3 regions of the Ponticoccus litoralis genome follow, and region 1 is predicted to be linked to each of the others. Evidence: riboswitches for the same ligand, from Rfam matches in the RefSeq annotation. Region 1 holds a riboswitch; each other region holds the start of a gene.
What was found. Region 1 has a riboswitch for thiamine pyrophosphate ahead of thiC (phosphomethylpyrimidine synthase ThiC). Riboswitches for the same ligand answer to the same signal wherever they lie in the genome.
Positions count from the first base shown of each region.

Region 2: linked by a shared signal. The riboswitch ahead of ABFB10_RS05220 (thiamine ABC transporter substrate-binding protein) and the one ahead of thiC (phosphomethylpyrimidine synthase ThiC) in region 1 are both predicted to bind thiamine pyrophosphate.
Region 3: linked by a shared signal. The riboswitch ahead of thiD (bifunctional hydroxymethylpyrimidine kinase/phosphomethylpyrimidine kinase) and the one ahead of thiC (phosphomethylpyrimidine synthase ThiC) in region 1 are both predicted to bind thiamine pyrophosphate.

Region 1 covers NZ_JBDNCH010000002.1:195,571-203,028, forward strand. Annotated here, with positions in the region: gene ABFB10_RS01905 (NUDIX hydrolase) at 1-402, shown strand, start outside; gene thiC (phosphomethylpyrimidine synthase ThiC) at 671-2,473, opposite strand; TPP riboswitch at 2,574-2,702, opposite strand; gene ABFB10_RS01915 (GntR family transcriptional regulator) at 2,823-3,491, shown strand; gene ABFB10_RS01920 (biotin transporter BioY) at 3,576-4,133, shown strand; gene bioB (biotin synthase BioB) at 4,130-5,104, shown strand; gene pdxR (MocR-like pyridoxine biosynthesis transcription factor PdxR) at 5,106-6,518, opposite strand; gene ABFB10_RS01935 (MOSC domain-containing protein) at 6,609-7,295, shown strand; gene pdxY (pyridoxal kinase) at 7,292-7,458, shown strand, end outside.
Region 2 covers NZ_JBDNCH010000002.1:849,501-856,958, forward strand. Annotated here, with positions in the region: partial or broken gene ABFB10_RS05215 (thiamine/thiamine pyrophosphate ABC transporter permease ThiP) at 1-849, opposite strand, end outside; gene ABFB10_RS05220 (thiamine ABC transporter substrate-binding protein) at 825-1,802, opposite strand; TPP riboswitch at 1,847-2,001, opposite strand; gene aroC (chorismate synthase) at 2,097-3,197, shown strand; gene ABFB10_RS05230 (methyl-accepting chemotaxis protein) at 3,338-3,892, opposite strand; gene ABFB10_RS05235 (methyl-accepting chemotaxis protein) at 3,813-4,427, opposite strand; partial or broken gene ABFB10_RS05240 (hypothetical protein) at 4,566-4,616, opposite strand; gene ABFB10_RS05245 (DMT family transporter) at 5,373-6,275, opposite strand; gene ABFB10_RS05250 (site-specific DNA-methyltransferase) at 6,462-7,458, opposite strand, start outside.
Region 3 covers NZ_JBDNCH010000001.1:27,757-35,214, reverse strand. Annotated here, with positions in the region: gene ABFB10_RS00165 (thiazole synthase) at 1-273, opposite strand, end outside; gene thiS (sulfur carrier protein ThiS) at 276-470, opposite strand; gene ABFB10_RS00155 (FAD-dependent oxidoreductase) at 454-1,428, opposite strand; gene thiD (bifunctional hydroxymethylpyrimidine kinase/phosphomethylpyrimidine kinase) at 1,425-2,240, opposite strand; TPP riboswitch at 2,285-2,389, opposite strand; gene ABFB10_RS00145 (hypothetical protein) at 2,761-3,135, shown strand; gene ABFB10_RS00140 (alpha/beta fold hydrolase) at 3,132-3,989, shown strand; gene ABFB10_RS00135 (3-oxoadipate:acetyl-CoA acetyltransferase) at 3,986-4,828, shown strand; gene ABFB10_RS00130 (LysR substrate-binding domain-containing protein) at 4,877-5,800, opposite strand; gene ABFB10_RS00125 (muconate/chloromuconate family cycloisomerase) at 5,831-7,009, opposite strand; gene ABFB10_RS00120 (dioxygenase family protein) at 7,073-7,458, opposite strand, start outside.

The DNA.
Region 1 (7,458 bases):
AGGCAGGTGCTTCTGGTGCGCCGCGCAAACCCGCCCGACGCGGGGCTCTGGGGCTTCCCGGGCGGAAAGATCGATCAGGGCGAAACCCTGTTCGAGGCCGCGATCCGGGAACTGGCCGAGGAAACAGGCGTCGCTGCCGAACCGCTGCGCGTGGTCACCGCCGTCGATGCCTTCGACCGCGTCGAGACAGGCGCCCTGCGGCGGCACTTCATCCTGATCGCCGTGCTGTGCCGCTGGACCGCCGGAGAGCCGGTTGCGGCGGACGACGCACTGGACGCGCGCTGGGTCGATCTGGATGCGCTGCAAGACAGCGGCCTCGCCCTCAGCCTCGACGTGGCCGAGGTCGCGGAACAGGCCGCCGCGCTGATGTCGCAAATGCCGTCCAGATCGCCAAAGCCCTGACCGTCGCGGACACCGGCCCCGCAACCGGCCGCGCCCGAGAGCACCCGCCTGACCGCGTCACGCCCGCCAGAGACGGGACACCCGGGGCCCTGCCCCGGATGCCGGTCGTGCGCTTTGCCTGCCCCAGCACCCGGGCGTCTGGCCGCCCCCGGGTCCGACACCGCGAGGCGCCCGCGACCCCCAGGACAGGGGCCGCGAGCGTCCCGCCACGGCACTGGCGATGCAGGGCGTGACGCAGAGGACCGTCAAGGGCCCTCCGCTGTCCGGCTCAGGCCTTGTCCTCCACCGGCAGATACAGCCTGCCGCCCTCGCGGAACTTCTCGGCCATGCGCGCCATGCCGTCCTTCTGCGCCTCGGCGCGGATGTCGTGGCTGATCCGCATCGAGCAGAACTTCGGCCCGCACATGGAACAGAAATGCGCGACCTTGTGGGCTTCTTTCGGCAGGGTCTCGTCATGCATCGAGCGCGCGGTTTCGGGATCGAGCGAGAGGTTGAACTGATCCTCCCAGCGGAACTCGAACCGCGCGCGGCTCAGGGCATCGTCGCGGATCTGCGCCGCCGGGTGGCCCTTGGCCAGATCCGCCGCATGGGCCGCGATCTTGTAGGTGATGACGCCCACCTTCACATCGTCGCGGTCCGGCAGCCCGAGGTGCTCCTTGGGCGTCACGTAACACAGCATCGCCGTGCCGAACCAGCCGATCATCGCCGCGCCAATGCCGCTGGTGATATGGTCGTAGCCCGGCGCGATATCGGTGGTCAGCGGCCCAAGCGTGTAAAAGGGCGCCTCGCCGCAGACCTGCAACTGCTTGTCCATATTGGCCTTGATCTTGTGCATGGGCACATGGCCCGGTCCCTCGATCATCACCTGACAGTCCTTCGCCCAGGCGATCTGCGTCAGCTCGCCCAGCGTCTCCAGCTCGGCAAACTGCGCCGCGTCATTGGCATCCGCGATGGAGCCGGGGCGCAGCCCGTCGCCAAGGCTGAACGACACGTCATAGGCGCGCGCGATCTCGCAGATCTCGTCGAAATGCTCGTAGAGAAAGCTCTCGCGGTGATGGTGCAGGCACCATTTGGCCATGATCGAGCCGCCGCGCGACACGATGCCCGTCACCCGGTTCACCGTCATCGGGATCATGTGCAAGCGGACCCCCGCGTGGATGGTGAAGTAATCCACCCCCTGCTCGGCCTGTTCGATCAGCGTGTCGCGGAAGACCTCCCGGGTCAGATCCTCGGCAATGCCGCCGACCTTCTCCAAGGCCTGGTACAGCGGCACCGTGCCGATGGGCACCGGGCTGTTGCGGATGATCCAGTCGCGGATGTTGTGGATGTTGCGGCCCGTCGACAGGTCCATGACCGTATCGGCGCCCCAGCGGGTGGCCCAGACCATCTTTTCCACCTCTTCCGCCATCGAGGAGGTCACGGCGGAGTTGCCGATATTGGCGTTGATCTTCACAAGGAAGTTGCGCCCGATGGCCATGGGCTCGGCCTCGGGGTGGTTGATATTGGCGGGGATGATCGCACGGCCCTGCGCGATCTCGTCCCGGACGAACTCGGGCGTGATGAAATCGGGGATCGCGGCGCCGAAGCTTTCGCCGTCGCGGGCAAGGGCCTCGGCCTGCGCCTTGCGACCGAGGTTTTCCCGGATCGCGACGAATTCCATCTCGGGCGTGACGATCCCGGCGCGGGCATAAGCCATCTGCGTCACGGCGCGGCCCTGCGTGGCCCGGCGCGGGGCGTGGCGCAGCGGGAATTCCGGCACAAGCCGGGTGCCCTCGGCAAAGCCGTTGTCGGCGGGGTTGATGGCGCGCCCCGCGTAGGTCTGGGTATCGCCGCGCGCCGCGATCCAGCCCGCGCGCAGGCGCGGCAGGCCCCGGTCGATGGCGATCTCGGCCTCGGGGTCGGTGTAGGGCCCGGAACTGTCGTAGACGGTGACGGGCGGCTCTCCCGCCGTGGGATGCAGGTCGATCTCGCGCATGGGCACGCGGATCTCGGGGTGTCTTTGCCCCGCGTGCCAGACGCGGCGCGAGGCGGGCAGCGGGCCCGTGGTGACGGTTGGGGTCAGGTCTTTCATCGGTCAGAGCCTCCAGTGCTCAATGCGTTGGAGACCCAGTTCCGCGTCGAATGGGATTGCCGGGACGGATTGCGCCGTCACGTATCCCGTGATCGACGCCCGCGCGGCCAGTGCACCATCCCTACGCCAGTGTGAACTGGATCAGGTTCATCGGGTCACTGCGCTGCGCGGATTTGGCGTCCGGCCAGCAGTATCTCAGCCTCTTGTCGAGACCCCCCGGGTGAGTGGCGGCAAGCTGCGGGACAAATGCAGCCTTGTCAACATCCCGGGCAGAGACCCCTCTCCGCCGCCAAGACCGCGTTGCGATCCGGGTGTCGACAAGCGGCGTGGCGTGAATTATCTATAATTCATGAAACACGCCCCCTCAGAGACACAGTCCGCGCGCATCGCCCGCATCCTTGCCAACCGCATCATCTCGGGCGAGCTGCCGCCCGGCGCGCGGCTGCGGCAGGATCATGTCGCCGTTGAATTCGGCGCCAGCCACGTCCCGGTGCGCGAGGCCTTCCGGGCGCTGCAGACCCAGGGACTGGCCGAGAGCGAGCCAAGGCGCGGCTTTCGCGTCACCGAGTTCGACGTGGCCGAACTGCGCGAGGTCGCCGAGATGCGATCGAGCCTCGAAAGCCTCGCCCTGCGCCACGCCGCGCCCAATATGACGCGCGCTATTCTTCAGGAGGCAGAAGAGGTTACGCGCCACGGTGACAGCGCCAGCACGGTCCGCGACTGGGAGGCGGCGAACCGCCATTTCCACCGCCTGATCCTGTCGCCCTGCCGGATGCCACGGCTGCTGCGGACCATCGACGACCTGCAGGCGGCCAGCGCCCGCTTCCTCTTTGCCGCCTGGCGGCGCGACTGGGAGGCCCGTACCGATCACGACCACCGCGCCATTCTCGACGCCCTGCGCAAGGACCAAACCGACCTTGCCTGCGCCACGCTGGCACGCCATGTCGGCTGGATCGGCAAGCGCAAAACAGCGGTGAAAAATGCCGACCCCCGAGAGACTTACGAGATTCCCGGATAATTATCTATAAATCGGATTGCCAGAACGGCCCCCAATCCTCGTATTTATAGATAGACCTGACAGCTATCTTCGGAGGACAGACCCTTGGCAATTCTCACCCCTTCTCTGACCCGTCCCGCGGCGCTGGGACGCGGCTTTGCGCTGGCGCTTGGCGGCGCGGCGCTGATCACGCTCGGCGCCAAGATCCAGATCCCCTTCTGGCCGGTGCCGATGACCATGCACACGCTGGCGGTGTTCTTCCTCGCCGCCGCGCTGGGGCCAAGGCTGGGCCTCGCGGCGGTGGCGACCTACCTGACGGCGGGCGCCCCGGGGATGCCGGTCTTCTCGGGCACGCCGGAACGCGGCATCGGGCTGGCCTATATGGCCGGGCCGACCGGCGGCTATCTTGCGGGCTACCTGCTGGGCGCGCCCCTGACCGGCTGGCTGGCGCAGGGGCGCGGGCTGATCGGGCGCTTCCTTGCGATGCTGGCGGGCCTGACGGTGGTCTATGCCTGCGGCCTCGCCTGGCTTGCCGGTTTCGTCCCGGCGTCCTCCGTGCTGGCGGCTGGGCTCACGCCCTTCATCCTCGGCGATCTGGTCAAGCTGGCGCTGGCATCGGGGCTGATCACCGCGCTTGTGCGACTCAGGGCCCGCGCAGAATGATCCGAACCGACTGGACCATGGCGGAGGCCGGGGCGATCCACGCCCTGCCCTTCGCCGACCTGATGCACCGCGCCCAGACCCTGCACCGCAAGCATTTCGACCCCAATGCGATCGAGACCGCCAGCCTGCTCAGCATCAAGACCGGCGGCTGTCCCGAGGATTGCGGCTATTGCTCGCAATCGGCCTTTCACGACACCGGGGTGAAGGCGACCAAGCTGATGGAGACCGACGCGGTTCTGGCCGCCGCCAGACGCGCCAAGGCCTCCGGCGCGCAACGCTTCTGCATGGGGGCCGCCCGGCGCAGCCCCAAGGACCGCGACATGGACAAGCTCTGCGACATGGTGCGGGGCGTGGCGGATCTGGGGCTGGAAACCTGCATGACGCTGGGCATGCTTTCACCCGGACAGGTCGCGCGGCTGAAGGCGGCGGGCCTGGATTTCTACAACCACAATATCGACACCTCGCCCGAATATTACGCCCAGATCGCCAGCACCCGCACGATGGAGGACCGCCTCGACACCGTCGAACAGGTCCGCAAGGGCGGCATCAAGGTCTGCTGCGGCGGTATCCTCGGCATGGGCGAGACAGAAGAGGACCGCATCGCCATGCTGGTGACGCTGGCCACCCTGCCCGCGCATCCCGACAGCGTGCCGGTGAACCTGTGGAACGAGATCGAGGGCGTGCCGGTGCAGGCGCGTGCGCAGGCGGTCGATCCCTTCGCTCTGGTGCGGCTGGTGGCGCTGGCCCGCATCCTGATGCCGGCCTCGGTCGTGCGCCTGTCCGCCGGACGCACCGGCATGAGCGACGAGGTGCAGGCGCTGTGCTTCCTCGCCGGGGCGAACTCGATCTTCGTGGGCGACCAGCTGCTGACCACCGGCAACCCGGCGGCCTGGAAGGATCAGGACCTTCTGGCCCGGCTGGGGATGCACATCGCCCCCGCAGAGGCCCGGCCCCGGGTGGCGGCGGAATAGGTCAGGCCGGAACGCTTCGGGCGAGGATCTCCACCGCCCGGGCGATCTGCCCCTCGTCCAGCGCCGCATAGCCCAGACGGAAGGCCTGCGGCGCCGGGCCATCCAGCGCGAAGCGCCTGCCGGGCAGCAGCGCCAGCCCGGCCCGCCCGGCGGCTTCGGCCCAGGCCTCGGCCGACACCGCCTCGCAGCGCAGCCACAGCGCGAGGCCCCCGGCGGGCAGGTCAAAGGTGACGTGCCCCGCCAGATGCTCCCCCAGCAGCCCCGCCAGCAGATCCCGCCGCGCCCGGTAGACCCGCCGCGCCTTGCGGGCGTGACGCCCCAGATCGCCCTCCCGGATCAGTTCCGCCAGCGCCGCCTCCATCGGCGCGTCGCCCTGCCGGTCGATGGCGGCCCGCGCCTCGACCATGCGGGTCAACAAGGGCTCCGGCGCCAGCGCATAGCCCAGCCGGATGCCGGGCGAGAGCAGCTTGGACAGCGAGCCCACGTAGATCAGCGGCAGCCCCTCGGGCGCACGGGCGGCCAGCGGCAGCACCGGGCGGCCCTCGAAGCGGTATTCGTGGTCGTAATCGTCCTCGATCAGCGTCAGCCCGTGGCGCTGCGCCAGCTCCAGCAGCTGCAACCGCCGCGCCGCACCCATGGTCACGGTCGTCGGGTACTGGTGATGCGGCGTGACACAGACCGCCCGGATGCGCGGGTCGCGGGCCAGCGCCGCCTCCAGCGCGTCGATCCTGAGGCCGCCGCCATCCACCGGCACGCCGCGCACCTCGGCCCCCGCCGCGCGAAAGGCGTCCCATGCCAGCGGATAGCCCGGTTCTTCGACCGCGATGACCTCGCCCGGGGACAGCGCCGCGCGCACGGCCAGGAACAGCGCCATCTGGCTGCCCCGCGCGATCAGCAACCGCGACGGATCCGCCACCACGCCCCGGTCCGAAGCAAGATAGCCTGCCAGTGCCTCGCGCAGCGACACCGTGCCGCGCGCATCGCCGTAATCCGCCCCGGCGCGAAAGGCGGGCGACAAGAGCGCCCGGCGAAAGGCCCGGGCCAGTGCCTTGTCGGGCACCAGCTTGGGGTCGGGCGCGCCATCGGTGAAGGCCAGCGCCGCGCGCGGCGCCACCGGGTCCACCGGCGCGGGCGCGGGCCTGCGCGCCAGCATCCCCTGCGGCAGATCCTGCGCGACAAAGGTGCCCCGCGCCGGTTCGGCCCGCAGCCAGCCCTGGGTCAGCAGCTCCTGGTAGGCCGCATCCACCGTGTTGCGATGCACCCCCAGCGCGCGGGCCAGAGCCCGCGTGCCGGGCAACCGCGCCCCGGGCCGCAGCCGCCCCCGGGTGATGTCGCGGGTGATCGCCTCGGCAATGGCAAGGAACAGCGGGCCGCCGTGGCCCGGCTCTATCTCGAGGGCAAGTGGTTCACGCATATCCAGAACCGGCCTATCCAACTCTTTCATACTGGCACTTCCAGATAGGCCAGTGATTTGCCAAGGAGGGGAAAAACGCAAGAGGCTCCGATGACAGTCTTTCCGATCACCCTGCTGACCGGCCCGGTCGCCCCGCTTGCCGGCAGCGAGGCCCGCAGCGGCATCGTCAAGACCCGCGTGGCCCGCCCGCTGGCGCTGGGTCCCGAGGGTTTCGAGGGCGACGAGCAGGCCGACCGGCGGGTGCATGGCGGCATCGAGAAGGCCGTGCACCACTACCCGCAGGACCATTACGCCGAGTGGCGCGCGGATCTTGGCGCGCTGCCGCCGCTGGCCGCCCCCGGCGGGTTCGGCGAGAATATCGCGACCGCCGGGCTCACCGAAGCCGAGGTTGCCGTGGGCGATACCTTCCGGCTGGGCAGCGCGCTGGTGCAGGTCTCGCAGGGGCGGCAACCCTGCTGGAAGCTCAACCACCGCTTCGGCCTGCCCGACATGGCGCGGCGGGTGCAGGCGACCGGGCGCACCGGGTGGTATTACCGCGTGCTCCGGCCCGGCACCGTCGCCCCCGGCGACCGGCTGGAGCTGATCGACCGGCTGGCACCGGACTGGACCCTGCGGCGGCTCTGGCATGCGCTTTACGTCGACCGGATGAACCTCGGCGAACTCGAAGGCATCGCCGCGCTTGACGTGCTGGCCGAGGGCTGGCGCAAATATGCGGTCCGCAGGCTGGACAGCCGCCGGGTCGAGGACTGGAGCGCAAGACTGGACGGCACGGCATGACCCCGCCCCCCTTCGTGATCTCGATCCAGAGCCAGGTGGTGCTTGGCCATGTGGGCAATTCCGCGGCGCTTTTCCCGATGCAGGCGGCGGGGCTGGAGGTGGCGGCGATCCCCACCGTCGTCTTCTCGAACACCCCCGACTACCCGACCCTGCGCGGTCGCGC
Region 2 (7,458 bases), 650 kb from region 1:
CGAGGATCAGCCAACCCGCGTCCCACGCCCGAGTGCCAAGCCCCCCGCCGACAGCGGCAGGGGCCGGTCCAGCCCGGTGCCGAAACCCGTCCCGCGGCTGGCTTTCAGCGCCAGCACACCCGCGCCCAGCCCCAGCGCCAGTTGCACCAATGCCAGCGCCGCCGCGCGCCCAAGGTCGAAGTCGAAGCGCATGGACTGGTAGATCGCCAGTTCCACCGTCGTGGCGCGCGGCCCCCCGCCCAGCGTCAGCGCCACGGCAAAGGAGGTCAGGCAGATCACGAAGATCACCGCGAAGGCCCCCGGCGCGACCCGGCGGATCATCGGCCAGTCCAGCACCCGCGCCCGCGCGCGCGGCCCAAGGCCCAGCGAGGCGGCCAGCCGGAACCGCTCTGACGGGATCGCCAGCCAGCCCTGCAACAGCATGCGCGTCGCCAGCGGCAGGTTGAAAAAGACATGCGCCAGAACGACGCCATGCAGCCCGTAGACGTCGAAGACCGGCAGGCCCAGCGTCGAAAGCACGCCGTTCACCAGCCCGTTGCGCCCGAAGACCGCGATCAGCCCCATGACCGCGACGATCACCGGCAGGATGAAGGGCGCCCCCATCAGCGCCACCAGCAGCCCGCGCCCCGGAAAACGCTGGCGGGCAAAGGCCTTGGCCACCGGCACCGCCAGCGCGACCGAGACCCCGGCGGAAAGCACCGCCTGCACCAGCGTGAAGCGCAGCGCCAGCCAGTCGCCGGGGCCAAGCGCGCCCAGCCCCCCGGCGCGCCAAAGCACCAGCGCGATCGGCCCCAGCGTCAGTGCCGCAAGGGCCGCGCCCGCGACTACTGCGACAGACCGGCGCGCCATGCCTCGATGGCCTCGTCCCGCAGATCCGCCGCCTCGTCCTCGGAATAGAACAGCACCTTCTCCGGTAGGTCGAGTTGCTGGAAGCCCTCGGGCCACTTCTCCTTGGGCAGGGCTGCGGGGATCGACCAGTTGCCGGTGGCGATCATCGACTGGAAGTCCTCGGTCAGGATGAAGTCCATGAACTGCTGCGCCAGTTCGGGCTGGTCGGTGCCCGCGAGTTTGGCGGCCAGCTCGACCATGAAGTAGTGGCCTTCGGGGAAGATCGCCGCCTTCTTGGTCGTGTCCTCCTCGGCGATGATGTGATAGGCGGGCGAAGTCGTGTAGGACAGCACCATGTCCGCCTCGCCGTCGGTGAACAGACCGTAGCTTTCCGACCAGCCCTTTGTCACCGTGACGATCTTCGGTGCCAGTTTTTCCCAGGCGGCCTGCGCCCCGTCGCCGTAGACCGACTGCACCCAGAGCACCAGCGCAAGGCCGGAGATCGAGGTGCGCGGGTCCTGGATCACAAGCCGCAGATCGTCGGGCGCGTTCAGAAGCGCGTCGAAAGAGGCGGGCGGCTGGGTCAGCTCAGCGTTGTAGACAAAAGCCGTGTGGCCGTAGTTGAACGGCAGGAAGACGTCGTCGGTCCAGTCGATGGGCAGGATCAGCTCCGAAAGGTCCACCCCGTGCGGCGCGAAAAGGCCGCTTTCGCGGGCCTGCTTGGTCACGTCGGTGTTCAGGCCAAAGACCACGTCGGCCTCTGTCCGCTCGCCCTCCAGCATCAGCCGGGGCAAGAGGTCGCCGGGCTTGAATTGCAGGTCGCAGCCGCATTGCGCCTCGAAGAGCTCCTCGATGCGCGGGCCGGGGCCCCATTCGGACACGACGTAGTCGCCCGCATAGACGGTCAGGACATTGTCTTGCGCCAGTGCGCCCGTGGCAAGAAACAGTCCCGCGGCAAATATCGGTGCCTTCATGGCATCCTCCAGATTTGCGGCGAGAGGGATCAGCTTGGCCGCTGTCGCGCGGCGCTCACCTTCCCTCCGCCGGTGTTAACCGGTTCAGGTTCAACGGGTTGATGCGCTTACGCAAATCTCAGGCAGGTCTTGCTTGGCCAGACCGGCGGAACGGACCCGCCGGGTCGAGGCCGGCGCCCTGCCACCCCGAGGTAAGCGGCACCCTAGGGCTGGGGCCGGACAGTGGCAAGCCGGAAACCCCTTGAGGCGCGGCACGACGCGCGGTAACCCCTGCCCGATCAAGGGGAGCCCGCCATGAGCCTGAACACCTTCGGACATCTGTTTCGCGTCACCACATGGGGCGAAAGCCACGGTCCCGCGCTGGGGGCAACGGTGGACGGCGTGCCGCCGGGCGTTGCGATCGACGAGGCGCAGATCCAGCAATGGCTGGACAAGCGCAAGCCGGGGCAGAACAAGTTCACCACGCAGCGGCGGGAACCCGATGCGGTGAAGATCCTGTCAGGCGTGTTCGAGGGGCGGACCACCGGCACCTCGGTCCAGCTGATGATCGAGAACACCGACCAGCGGTCCAAGGACTATGGCGACATCGCCCAGAAGTTCCGGCCCGGCCATGCCGACATCACCTATTTCCAGAAATACGGGCTGCGAGACTATCGCGGCGGCGGGCGCTCTTCGGCGCGCGAGACGGCGGCGCGGGTCGCCGCGGGCGGGCTTGCCCGCGCGGCGCTGGCGCATCTGGCGCCGGGGATCGAGGTGCAGGGCTACATGGTGCAGATGGGACCGAAGGCCATCGACCGCAGCCGCTTTGACCGCGCCCAGATCGACCAGAACCCCTTCTGGACGCCGGATGCCGTGGCTGCCGAGGACTGGGCCGCGTATCTCGACCAGTTGCGCAAGGACGGGAATTCGGTCGGGGCCGTGATCGAGGTCGTGGCGCGCGGCGTGCCCGCAGGCCTTGGTGCGCCGGTCTACGGCAAACTGGATACCGATATCGCCGCCGCGATGATGTCGATCAACGCCGTCAAGGCGGTCGAGATCGGCGACGGCTTCGCCTCGGCCACCCTGACAGGCGTCGAGAACGCCGACGAGATCGCCATGGGCCCCGATGGCCCGGTCTACAGCTCGAACCACGCGGGCGGCATCCTTGGCGGCATCTCGACCGGGCAGGAAATCGTCTGCCGCTTTGCCGTCAAACCGACCTCGTCGATCCTGACCCCGCGCAAGACCATCACCGTGGCGGGCGAAGAGACCGAGATCGTCACCAAGGGCCGCCACGACCCCTGCGTCGGCATCCGCGCCGTCCCGGTCGGAGAGGCGATGATGGCCTGCGTGATCCTCGACCACCTGCTGTTGCACCGTGGTCAGGTCGGCGATGCAGGCGGCGTGATCGGCTGACGCACCGGGCCTTCGGCAAAAGCGCCTGCCCCCTTCGGCACCTTCCGCCCCCTCGGGGGGCTGCCTGTGTCCGCGTCAACCCGGGGCCTTCAACACCACCGGGCCAGCACGTCAGCGGCGCTGGCCACAGACCGGCTGCGCTAGAACTCGTCCCAGACCGGCCCGTCCTGCCCCAACGCCCGCCGGGGCATCGGCGGATCGGGCGGCCCTGCCTCGGGCCATGCCGTGCCGGACAGCGTCGCCTCCTCGATCAGCATCGGCTCGGGGGCGGGTTCCTCGCCTTCCCAGCTGCCATGCAAGAGCCTGTCGCGCTCGGCCGCCGGGATGGTTTCGGCGGCGGGGCTGCGCCCGGCGCCGAAGGCCTCCAGCAGGTCCGTCAGGCGGGTCGCCTCGGCGCTGAGCTGCCGGCTTGACGTGCTGGCCTGCGTGACCATCGCCGCGTTCTGCTGGGTGACCTTGTCCAGTTCCGCCACGCCGACGTTGATTTCCCTGACCCCGGCGGCCTGAGACAGCGCCGATGCGGCGATGTCAGAGACCATTTCGGACACGCCGCTGACGCTTTCGACGATGGCGCTCAACCGTTCCCCGGTTTGCCTGACAAGGTCCTCGCCGTCCTCAACCTGCCGCGTGCTGCCGTAGACAAGGTCCTTGATCTCGGTCGCAGAGGCGGCGGCCCGTTGCGCCAGCCCCCGCACCTCCGAGGCGACAACCGCGAAGCCCTTGCCGGATCTCGCCCGCGCGCGCCGCCTCTACCCCCGCATTGAGCGCCAGCAGGTTGGTCTGGAAGGCGATGTCGTCGATGACGTCGATGATCTGGGTGATCTGCTCGGAGCTTTTCGCGATAGAGGCCATGGCCGAAGTCGCCCGCTCCATGATCTCGCGCCCCTCTTCGGCGCGGCGACGCCCGTCGGAAACCGCCTCGTCCGCGGATTTCGCCCGCGCCGCCGCTGCCTGCACGCTTTCGGACAGCTCGTCCAGCGCGGCGGCGGATTGCTCCAGCGTTGCGGCCTGTGTCTCGGCCCGGCGCGACATGTCGGATGCCATGCCGGACAGGTCTGCGGCGCTGGTCTCGACCGTCTCGGCACTGCCGCGCAACGAGGATACGAGACCCTGAAGCGCCTCTGCCAGCGCGTTGAAATCATGGCAGAGCTTTGCATAGCTCTCGCCCAGGTCCCCCCAGTCCCCCACCTTGATGCGGTGCGAAAGATCGCCGGATTTCAGCTGGCTCATGGCCAGCCCGAGGGCCTGGAAGAGATCGACCCGCAGGCCGTTTTCCCGTTTCGCGCGGGCCTCTGCCGCGTCGGCGGCGGCAAGCTGATCGCGCAGCGCCGCAACCCGGCTGGCGATCTGGCCGACCTCGTCGCGCCGTTGCGTGCCGGTGATCTCGACGGCGAAATCCCGCTCCGCCAGCCGCGACACGGCCTCCGCGACAGCGCGGACCGGACGCGACAGCAGCCCCCCGCGACATAGGCCAGCCCCAGCGCCAGAAGGATCGAGCCGATGTAGACGCCCCCGAGGATCAGGTCTGCCCGCTGGCCCTTGGCCTGCGCCCGGGCTGTGGCCGTTTCGGCGCGCGCGCGCAGGCGGGCGCCGAGATCGGTGATCTTGTGGCGGGTCTTGGCCAGCGCCGGCAGGAAGGCGTTCCGGATCGACTGGTATTGCCCGAAGAGCGCCTCGCTGTGGGCATTGTCGTAATGCTGTTCCAGATCCCGCAGCGGCGGCGCCGGGCTGGCCAGTTCCGCGCGCAGCGCGGCCCGGGCGCGATTCGACTGGCCATCAAAGACCGCCGCGCCGCTGTCCAGCGCCCCAAGCGCCGAGGCCAGCTTTGCTTCGAAACCCTGCCACTCAGCCTCGTCGCCCAGGGCGAAAAGCAGCAGGTGGGTTTCGGCTGCATTGAGATCCTGGATCACCGCCATCAGCTGCGCGTTTTCCGCGCTGGTCGCCGCCTGAAGCGCATAGCTGGCGGCAAGGTCGCGTTTCACCAGCCAGGATGTCATGCCCGTGACAGCCAGTGCCGCAACGAATACCCCCGTCAGAAAGAAAACCTGCGCCCGGATGGAAAACCTGCTCATCTCGACCTCGATCATCCGGGGCCGGACCACGCGCCCGACCCTTCGGGGTCAGGAAATAGGCAGAGCAGGTAAACAAACCCTACCGAGGCAGGGTCACAAATGCCTAAGGGTTTCCGACAGTTTTAGGCGCTGTCGCGGGAACCTTGGCCAGTTGCACCGCAAGGATGCCCGCCGCAATGACAGCAACGCCCAGGGCATCCCATGCGTGCAGCTTCTCGCCCAGCAGCAGCGCCGCGATGGCCACCCCGAAGAAGGGGTTGAGGAAATGGAAGGTCGCGGCGCGCACCGCGCCGATGCGGTCGATCAGCATCACCCAGACCGGGGTTGCCGCCAGCCCCGGCACCAGCGTGGTATAGAGGAAGGCCAGAACCAGCTCGACCGACCACAGGATCTCGGGCTGGTGCGGCACCTCGAGCGCCAGCGCAAAGGGCCAGAGCGCGGCGGAGCCGATCAGCATCTGCAGCCCCACCACCATCATGAAGTTCCCGCCAGAGGTCGCGCCCCGCAGCGACAGCGTCGCCACCGCCAGGGCGATGACACCGATGGTGCAGAACAGGACGCCCAGCGGGTCCATGCCGCCGCCGAACCGGGTGCCCATGATGATCGCCACCCCCACGACCCCCGCCAGAAGGCCCGCCATGGCCACCGGCTTCAGCGGCTCGCGCAGCACCAGCCAGCCCGCCAGCGCCACCACCAGCGGCATGGTCGAGGCGATGATGGCCGCCAGCGAGGCCTCGACCCATTGCATGGCGACGAAATTGAAGCCGAGGTACAGCGCATTCTGGCAGATGCCGAAGAGGATCGTCGCCCGCCACTGGCCGCGCGTCAGGCGCCATGTCTGGCCCATTGCCCTTGCTAGGGCGACGGCGATCAGCCCCGAGATCAGGAAGCGCAGGGCCAGCGACCCCAGTGGCGGCGCGGCGGCGACGATGATCCGCGCCGAGGTAAATGCCGAAGACCACATGGCCGCGAAGGCCAGCCCCATCAAGATCGCGCGCATATCCATGCCAAAGGCATATTTTCAAACGGCGCCGGACGAAAGCGCGTTTTTCAGGGCCGTCCTGCGCCCACAGGCAAAATGCCCCGCCTGCGACCAGCGCAGACGGGGCCAGTAGGGTGCCCGCGGCATAAGCCTGCAAGGGCACCGGCGGTGTCCGTTCAGGAACTTTGTAGTGGGTTGCGGGAGGCGCGCTTACATCTCGGACCGGATCTGCTGGCGCAGGACGTCGATGGGCACAACCTTGCCCTCGCGCTTGAAGTGCCAGTAGGTCCAGCCGTTGCAGCTGGGTGCGCCTTCCAGATGGGCGCCGACCTGATGGATCGAGCCCTTGATGTCGTCGCCGATCAGCGTGCCGTCGGCGCGCACCTTGGCGGATTGGCCGCGGGCGTTCATCAGCATCTCGCCGGGGCGCAGCATGCCGCGCTCGACCAGCTGGCCGAAGGGCACGCGCGGTTCGGCCCGCTTGGACTGCGTGACCTCCAGCGCGGATTTCTCGAAGGGCCGCACGCGCGAGATGCGCTCTGCCGCGACCTTGCGATAGGCGGCCTCGCGTTCGATGCCGATGAAGTCACGGCCCAGCATCTTGGCCACGGCGCCTGTGGTGCCGGTGCCGAAGAAGGGATCGAGCACCACGTCGCCGGGGTTGGTGGATCCGACCAGCACGCGATGCAGCAGCGACTCGGGCTTCTGCGTCGGATGGGCCTTGTCGCCGTTCTCGTTCTTCAGACGCTCGCCGCCGTTGCAGATCGGCAGAACCCAGTCCGAGCGCATCTGGATGCCCTCGTTCAGGGCCTTCAGCGCCTCGTAGTTGAAGGTATATTTCGCGCCCTCGCCCTTCGAGGCCCAGATCATCGTCTCGTGCGCGTTGGTGAAGCGCTTGCCGCGGAAGTTCGGCATCGGGTTGGCCTTGCGCCAGACCACATCGTTCAGGATCCAGTAGCCCGCATCCTGAAGTGCGGAGCCGACCCGGAAGATGTTGTGGTAAGAGCCGATCACCCAGATCGCCCCGTCGGGCTTGAGCAGGCGGCGCGCCGCCTTCAGCCAGTCCCGGGTGAACTTGTCATAGGCCGCGAAACTGCTGAACTGGTCCCAGTGGTCGTCAACCGCGTCCACGCGAGAGTTGTCGGGGCGATGAAGATCACCCCGCAACTGAAGGTTATAGGGCGGATCCGCAAAGATAAGGTCGACG
Region 3 (7,458 bases), on a different contig from region 1:
TGTGTCAAAGACCTCGCGCGCCATCTGCGCCGTGGTCACCGCCTCCTTGACCGTGTGGCAGCCCGCCGTGTTGGGCAGCACAGGCACGCCGAGGTGACGGATCATCTGCCAGAAGGCCTGCCCGCTGCCGCCCGCCCCCTCGCGGCGCAGCGAGACGGTCGCGACCCCCGCGCCGCTTTCCCGAAAGGCCTGCGCCAGGATCGCGGGGCTGGGATATTGCGCCGTGCCCAGCATCAGGGGGTTGGGCAGCTCTGTGCCGTAGAACGCCTTCATGCTCAGCCCCCCTGCATCGGCGCGACGACCTCGATGCGGTCGCCGTCGTGCAGCGGCGTCGCGGCGCGCAGGGTGGCGGGCACGAAGGCCTCGTTCACCGCCGTGGCGACGCGCCCGGACATTCCGCATTCGCTCAGAAGATCCGCGAGCGTTTCCGCCGCGACCTCCCGCGGTGTTCCGTTAAGCACTATCTTCATCGACCAACTCCGAATGTGTGTCGTTCAGCGCAAGATCCGCGACCCCCTGCGCCAGCGCGGGCGCCAGAAGGTAGCCATGGCGGTAGAGGCCATTGGCAAAGATCGTGCCTCCGCGCCTGCGGATGCGCGGCAGGTTGTCGGGGAAGGCGGGGCGCAGATCGACGCCGATTTCCAGCACCTCGGCCTCGCCGAAGGCGGGGTTCAGCGCGTAGGCGGCGCTCAGCAGTTCCAGCATCGAGCGGGCGGTGATCCGGCCCCTGTCCTCGCTCTCGATCATCGTCGCGCCCAGCATGTAGACCCCGTCGCCCCGGGGCACGACGTAAAGCGGGATCCGGGGGTGCAGCAGCCGGACCGGACGGGTCAGAGTCACGCCCGGGCAGCGGATGATCAGCATCTCGCCCTTGACCCCGCGCAGGTCGGTCAGCTGGTCGCGCGCCGCGAGGCCCCGGCAATCGATCACGTCTTGCAGGCCCTCCGGCGCGGTCGTCTGGTGGAAGGCCACGCCCTGTGCGCGCAGCGCGGCAAACAGGGCCTCCAGCGCAGGGCGCGGGTTCAGATGCGCCTCAGCCTCGAAAAACAGGCCCTGCGGGAAGCCCGGCAAATCCGGCTCAAGCTCTGCGATTTCCGCAGTGACCTCTGCGAAATTCTCGGTGCGCCGGGCAAAGCGGCGCAGGTCGGGCAGGTCGCGGCGCGCGGCCACGACCAGCGTGCCCCGGCGCTCCACCCCGACCCTGTCGGCCCACCATCCGATGGCCTTCTGGCCCAGCCGCAGGACCGGCTCTTCGGCGTTCTCGTATTCGCACCACGGCGCAAGCATGCCGCCCGCCCACCACGAACAGCCATGCGGCCCCGGCGGTCCGGCGGGGTCGAAAATCTGCACTCGGGCCCCGCGCCGGACCAGTTCGGTCGCGACGGTCAGCCCCGCGACGCCCGCGCCTATGACCGACCATGTTTTCACAGGTTATCCGATGCGGGCCAGAAGGGGTGGAAGTGATGCACCGGCCCGTGGCCGGAGCCGACCCCAAGCCGGTCCGCGGCGGCAATGGCCGCTTGCAGATAGCCATGCGCCTCCTGCACGGCCTCTGTCAGCGCCAGCCCCTTGGCCAGACCGGCGGCAATCGCAGACGACAGGGTGCAGCCCGTGCCATGGGTGTTCCCGGTGTGGATGCGCGGCGCCGTGTATTCGGCCAGCACGCCATCCGGCGCGACCAGAATATCGCGGCAGAGATCGCCCTCGGCATGGCCGCCCTTCATCAGCACCGCCTGCGCGCCAAGCCCGCAAAGCGCGCGCCCCTGTGCGATCATCTCGTCCTTGCCGCGCGCGACCGGAAGGCCAAGCAGGCGGGCCGCCTCGGGCAGGTTGGGGGTCAGCAGATGCGCGCGGGGCAACAGGGTCTCTGTCAGGGTCGCGACCGCCTCGGGCGACAAGAGCGCGTCGCCCGATTTGGCGATCATCACCGGGTCCAGCACCACCGGACCGGCGTAGCCCTTCAGCCCTTCGGCCACGCAGTGAATGATCTCCGGCAGGGCCAGCATGCCGATCTTGATCGCCCGGACATCGAGATCGCCCAGCACCGCCGCGATCTGCGCCGCGATCACCTCTACCGGGATGCCGTGTACGGCGGTGACGGCCCGGGTGTTCTGCGCGGTGACGGCGGTGAGGACCGAGGCGCCGTAGACCCCAAGCGCCGACATCGCCTTCAGGTCGGCCTGAATGCCAGCCCCGCCGCCGCTGTCGGACCCCGCGATCGTCAGTGCGATATGCGCCATGGCAGATGCCTCTTACAAAGGGGCACCGCGTGTGAAAACTGCCAGCTTGCGCAAAGACCGTTCCCTCCGCCGGAATTGCCCGGATCAGGTTCGATGGGTTAGCGCAGCCGCGCCTCTCAGCCTTTTGCAAGGCACCCCAACGGTTCGGGCTTTAGCTAGCAAGCCGCCGCGACCCTGTCAAACGCCCTCGGCCAAAGGGGGCGTGTCGCCATGGGCCGTGCAAAGGGGGCAGAGAGCGGCAGGGGCTTGGGCCTTGGGGCCGCCCCCGACGCTGTGAACGGACGCTGTGAGCGGACGGTCACGGGGGGGCGCCTGAACCGGACACCGGGGCAGGCGGCAAGTCTTGCGGGTGCTCCGGGCCGGGGGGCGGCGCGCGCGGAAAGTCCCCTGCCTTCATCGCCAAGACAGCGCCCCGGTCCCCCGAAGGGCAAACGCCACGGTATCGCGCGATACCGGGCGCAGCATTGTCGGGCGCGCCTCCGGAAGCGATCATGCTGCCGGACCAATCAGGGAGTTTGATGTGCTCGAAACAATCGAAGCGATGCGGCAAGAGCTGGGCCGGACCCCGCATCTTGTCAGGCTGGGGCGGCTCTTCTCGGATACGGTCCTGCTGCAGGTGGACGAGGCGGAATACTACCTGCATTTCGAGAAGGGCGCACTGGCCCGCGTGGAAACCGGACCCAGCCGCAAGATCGCCTGGCGCTTCGCTATAAGGACCGATGCCGAGGCGCTGCGGGCCTTCTGGACGGCCCGGCCCGCGCCCGGGTTCCATGACCTCTTCGGCCTGGTCAAGATCGAGCGGGCGCGCATCGACGGCGATATCCTGAGCCTTGTCAAGAACCTGCGGTTCTTCAAGGAATTTCTCGCCCTCGGGCGTGGGGAGGCACGGGCATGAGCATCGAACCCATCACCGGGCGCTACGCGACGGTCGAGATCGAAGGCCGCAGGCAGCGGATCTATTTCGAAGAGGCGGGCGCGGGCCGCCCGGTCCTGTGCCTGCACACGGCGGGCGCGGATACCCGGCAATGGCGGCACCTGATGAACGATGCCGCCGTGACCGAGGGCCACCGGCTGATCGCCTTCGACCTGCCCTGGCACGGCAAGTCGCTGCCGCCCGAGGGCTTCGAGCGCGAAGAGTACCTGCTGACCACCGAGACCTATATCGCCACGGTTCTTGCGGTCTGCGAGGCGCTCGGGCTGGAGCGGCCTGTGCTCGCCGGTTGTTCCATGGGGGGACGGATCGCCTTGCAGCTGGCGGCGCTGCACCCGGATCGGTTTTCCGGGTTCATCGCCATCGAAGCTTCGGATTTCCAGTCCGCCTGGTACGACATCGACTGGTTCGACCGGCCCGATGCGCATGGCGGGCAGATGGGGGCGGCGCTGGTCTCGGCGAATATCTCGCCCCATGCGCCAGAGCGTGATCGCTGGGCGACGCTGTGGATGTTCATGGCCAGCGGCCCCGGTGTCTTTCGCGGCGACCTGAGCTTTTACACCCGCGACGACAGCCTGATCGGACGGCTGGATCGGATCGACACGACCCGGACCCCGGTGCATCTGCTGGTGGGCGCCTATGACCTGACCTGCACACCGGCAGACACGGAGCGCACCGCCGCGGCGATCCCGGGGGCGACCTGCGCGGTCATGGATGAGCTGGGCCATTTCCCGATGAGCGAGCATCCCGAGGGGTTCCGGCCCTTCTTCATCGACGCCCTCGCGCGGATGAGGGCGGGGCAGGGGGTGGCTGCATGACCAGCCCCTGCATCATCTGCGTGGCCATCACCGGCTCGCTGCCGCAGAAATCCGACAATCCGGCGGTGCCTGTCTCGGTTGAAGAGCAGGTGGAAAGCACGCAGGCGGCCCATGAGGCGGGGGCCAGCATCGTGCACGCCCATGTGCGCAACCCCGACGGCAGCCCAAGTTCCGACCCCGAGCGTTTCGCGCGCCTGCTGGAAGGCCTGCGCAGGCATTGCCCGGACATCCTGATCCAGTTCTCGACCGGTGGCCGATCGGGGGCGGGCAAAGAGCGGGGCGGGATGGTGTCGCTGAGGCCGGACATGGCCTCGCTGTCGGTAGGTTCGAACAATTTCCCCACCCGGGTCTATCAGAACCCGCCCGCGCTGGTCGACTGGCTGGCGGCAGAGATGGCCGCGCATGGGGTGCGCCCCGAAATCGAGGCCTTCGACCTGTCGCATATCCTGATGGCGCATCGCATGTGGCAGGACGGTCGCCTGCGCGATCGGCCCTACGTGCAGTTCGTGATGGGCGTGCAGAACGCCATGCCTGCCGACCGGGCGGTCTTTGACTATTACGTGCAGACGATGCACCGCCTGTTCGGCCCGGATGCGCCGTGGTGCGCCGCCGGGATCGGACGGCACCAGATCGAGCTGAACGACTGGGCGATCCGGGCCGGGGGGCATGTGCGCACGGGTCTGGAAGACAACGTGCGGCTGGACCGGACCACGCTGGCGCCCTCCAATGCGGCGCTGGTGTCGCGGGCGGCGGCGCTCTGTGCCCGGCACGGGCGACCTGCGGCCACCCCGGCCCAGACCCGCGCCATACTTGGCCTGCCGCAGGCGGTCATGGCCTGAAAGCACAGCCTCAGGCAGCGCCGGGGTGGAGTCGGTCCGTCCCGGCGCTCACCTTCCGTCCTTCTTCAACCTGCGGGCAAAGTTCTTGGCCAGAGACGCAAAGTTCTGCGAGTGCACCCCCTGGTTGTCCTGCCTCATGGCAAGGGAGATCGTCGTGCCCGGATTGTGCCCGTCGTAGTCACGGTAGACCACGCCGTGACGCGGCGACAATGACACCGAGCGCGGCACCAGCGCGAGTCCCACGCCGACCGAGACCAGCGAGATCGCGGTCTGGAAGTCCTGCGCCAAGACCTCCTTGGCGGGGATGAAGCCTTCTTTCTTGCACAGGTCGAGAATGTTGTCGGCAAAGCTGGGACGCGGACGGCGCGGGTAGAGCACGAAGGTCTCGCGTTTCAGGTCGGCCAGACGAAGCCGTTCGGCGCGCGCCAGATCGGATTCGACCGGAACGGCAAGGATCAGCGGTTCCTCGTGCAGCGGAAAACAGCGTATCTCTTCGTCTTCCAGCGCCGGGCGGGCAATGGCCACGTCGATGTGGCGCGCGATCAGGGCGGTCTTCAGCTCGGCATTGTTCATCGCCGACAGCGCCAGTTCGATGTCGGGATAGGCATTGCGGAACTCGCGGATCAACTCGGGCAGGACGCCGTGGCTGGCGGTGCCGACAAAGGCGATGCGCAGGCGGCCCGCCGCGCCTTCTCCGATGCGGCGCACCTCTCTTTCGGCACGCTCGACCTGATCGAGGATATTGCGACCGTGCTTGAGCAGGGCATCCCCGGCCCGGGTGCGGCGGATCTGGCTGCGCGAGCGGTCAAACAGCAGCACGCCCAGCCCGGCCTCGAGCTGCGCGATCTGACGGCTGAGAGGCGGCTGGGCGATGCCAAGGCGCGTCGCGGCGCGGCCAAAATGCAGCTCTTCGGCCACGGCCACGAAATAGCTCAACCGCCTGAAGTCCATCGCCGTCCCCCCTTCGGTCATCTTCCGCGCTCCGCCGGCGCCGGACAAGCCCTACGAGGGTCGCAGGGCATCGCGCAAACGGTCTTCGTCGAGATGCACGCCGAGGCCCGGCCCCTGCGGCACGCACAGGTGGAAATCCTCGATCACAAGCGGGTCTTTCACGATTTCCGAGACATGCAGGCGCGGGCCGAAATGCTCGCATCCCTGGGGCAGGCGGGGCAGGGTGGCAAAGACCGCCAGATGCGCCGCCGCCCCGATCGAGCCTTCCAGAAGGCAGCCGCCGTACAGCTCCATGCCGCTGCTTTCCGCGACCCGTGCCGCCTGTGTCAGCGCCCTTAGCCCGCCGCTCTTGACCAGTTTCAGCGAATAGACGCTGCCGCAGCCCATGGTTCCGGCGCGGGTGATCTCGCGGTGGGTAAAGGCGGCCTCGTCGACCATCAGCGGGATCGGGCTTTGCGCCGCGACCCGCGCCATGCCCTCGAAATCGTCGCCGGGCAGCGGCTGTTCGATCAGGTCGACCCGCAGTTCCTGCAGGGCGGGCAGGAAGCGGCGGCAATCGGCCTCGCTCCAGGCCTGGTTCACGTCGACGATCAGGCGGCGCATCTCCGGCACCTCGTCGCGCAGTCTCCGCAGGCGGCGCAGGTCGTCCTCGGGGCTTGCGAAGCCCAGCTTGATCTTGAAGTCACGGTGTTCCCGGGCGGCCAGCTTGGCGCGCGCCTCTTCGACCTCCTGCTCGGCATCGCCCGAGGCCAGCGCCCAGAGCACCGGCACGCGGTCGCGCAGCGCGCCGCCGAACAGCAGGGTCAGGGGCACGTCCAGCGTCTGCGCGAGCGCATCGTAGATCGCCGTTTCGACCGCGCCCTTGGCCGCGTTGTTGCGAAAGGCCGCCTTGGCCATGCGCAGCGCCGCCTCGGCGGGCCGGGCAGCGGGGCAGTCCAGCAGGGCCGGGGCAAGGTAGCGGGTCACCGCCGCCTGAATGGATTCCACCGATTCCTCGGCCCAACGCGGTCCGCCCAGCACCGCCGCCTCGCCGATCCCCTCGATGCCGTTGGCCAGCCGCACGCGCACCAGCACGAACTCCCGGTGAGAGAATTCGGTATTCGACAACCGATGCGCGCGGACGCTGGGAAGCGTCACGATCTGGGCGCGGATCTCACGGATCGCGGTCTGGCGCAGGAGGTCACCGTCAAGGAGCGGCGTTTCGATGAGTTCGGCGGCATTATGCGCCATGGGCGTCTCCTTCGGATGACAGGGCGAACGCCCCGAAGGGCGCCCGCAGGGGGAAGGTAGGGGTTACTCGGCAGCCACGGCCCGGGCCCCGGCCTCGGGCCTCAGCCGGAAGTCGAAGCTCATGACCAGGTCGGTATCGGCGCCTTCCGGGGCGGGCTTCATCTCGCCGATCAGGCTTTCCTTGACGGCAAAGACCGCGTCATTGTCGAGGTACTCGGTCTCGCTGTCGTAGATCTGGCTGATCAGCGGCTTGTAGCCGGGCTTGGAGATCATGAAATGGATGTGCCCCGGGCGCATCGGGTGATGGCCCATGTAGTTCAGCAATTCACCGGCGGCGCCGTCATAGGGGATCGGGTAGGGCTCGGGGCGCAGGCCGACGAACTCGTAAGAGCCCTCCGCGTCGGTCAGGAACCGGTCGCGCAGGTTGAAGTCCGGCTGATCCGGGTCCT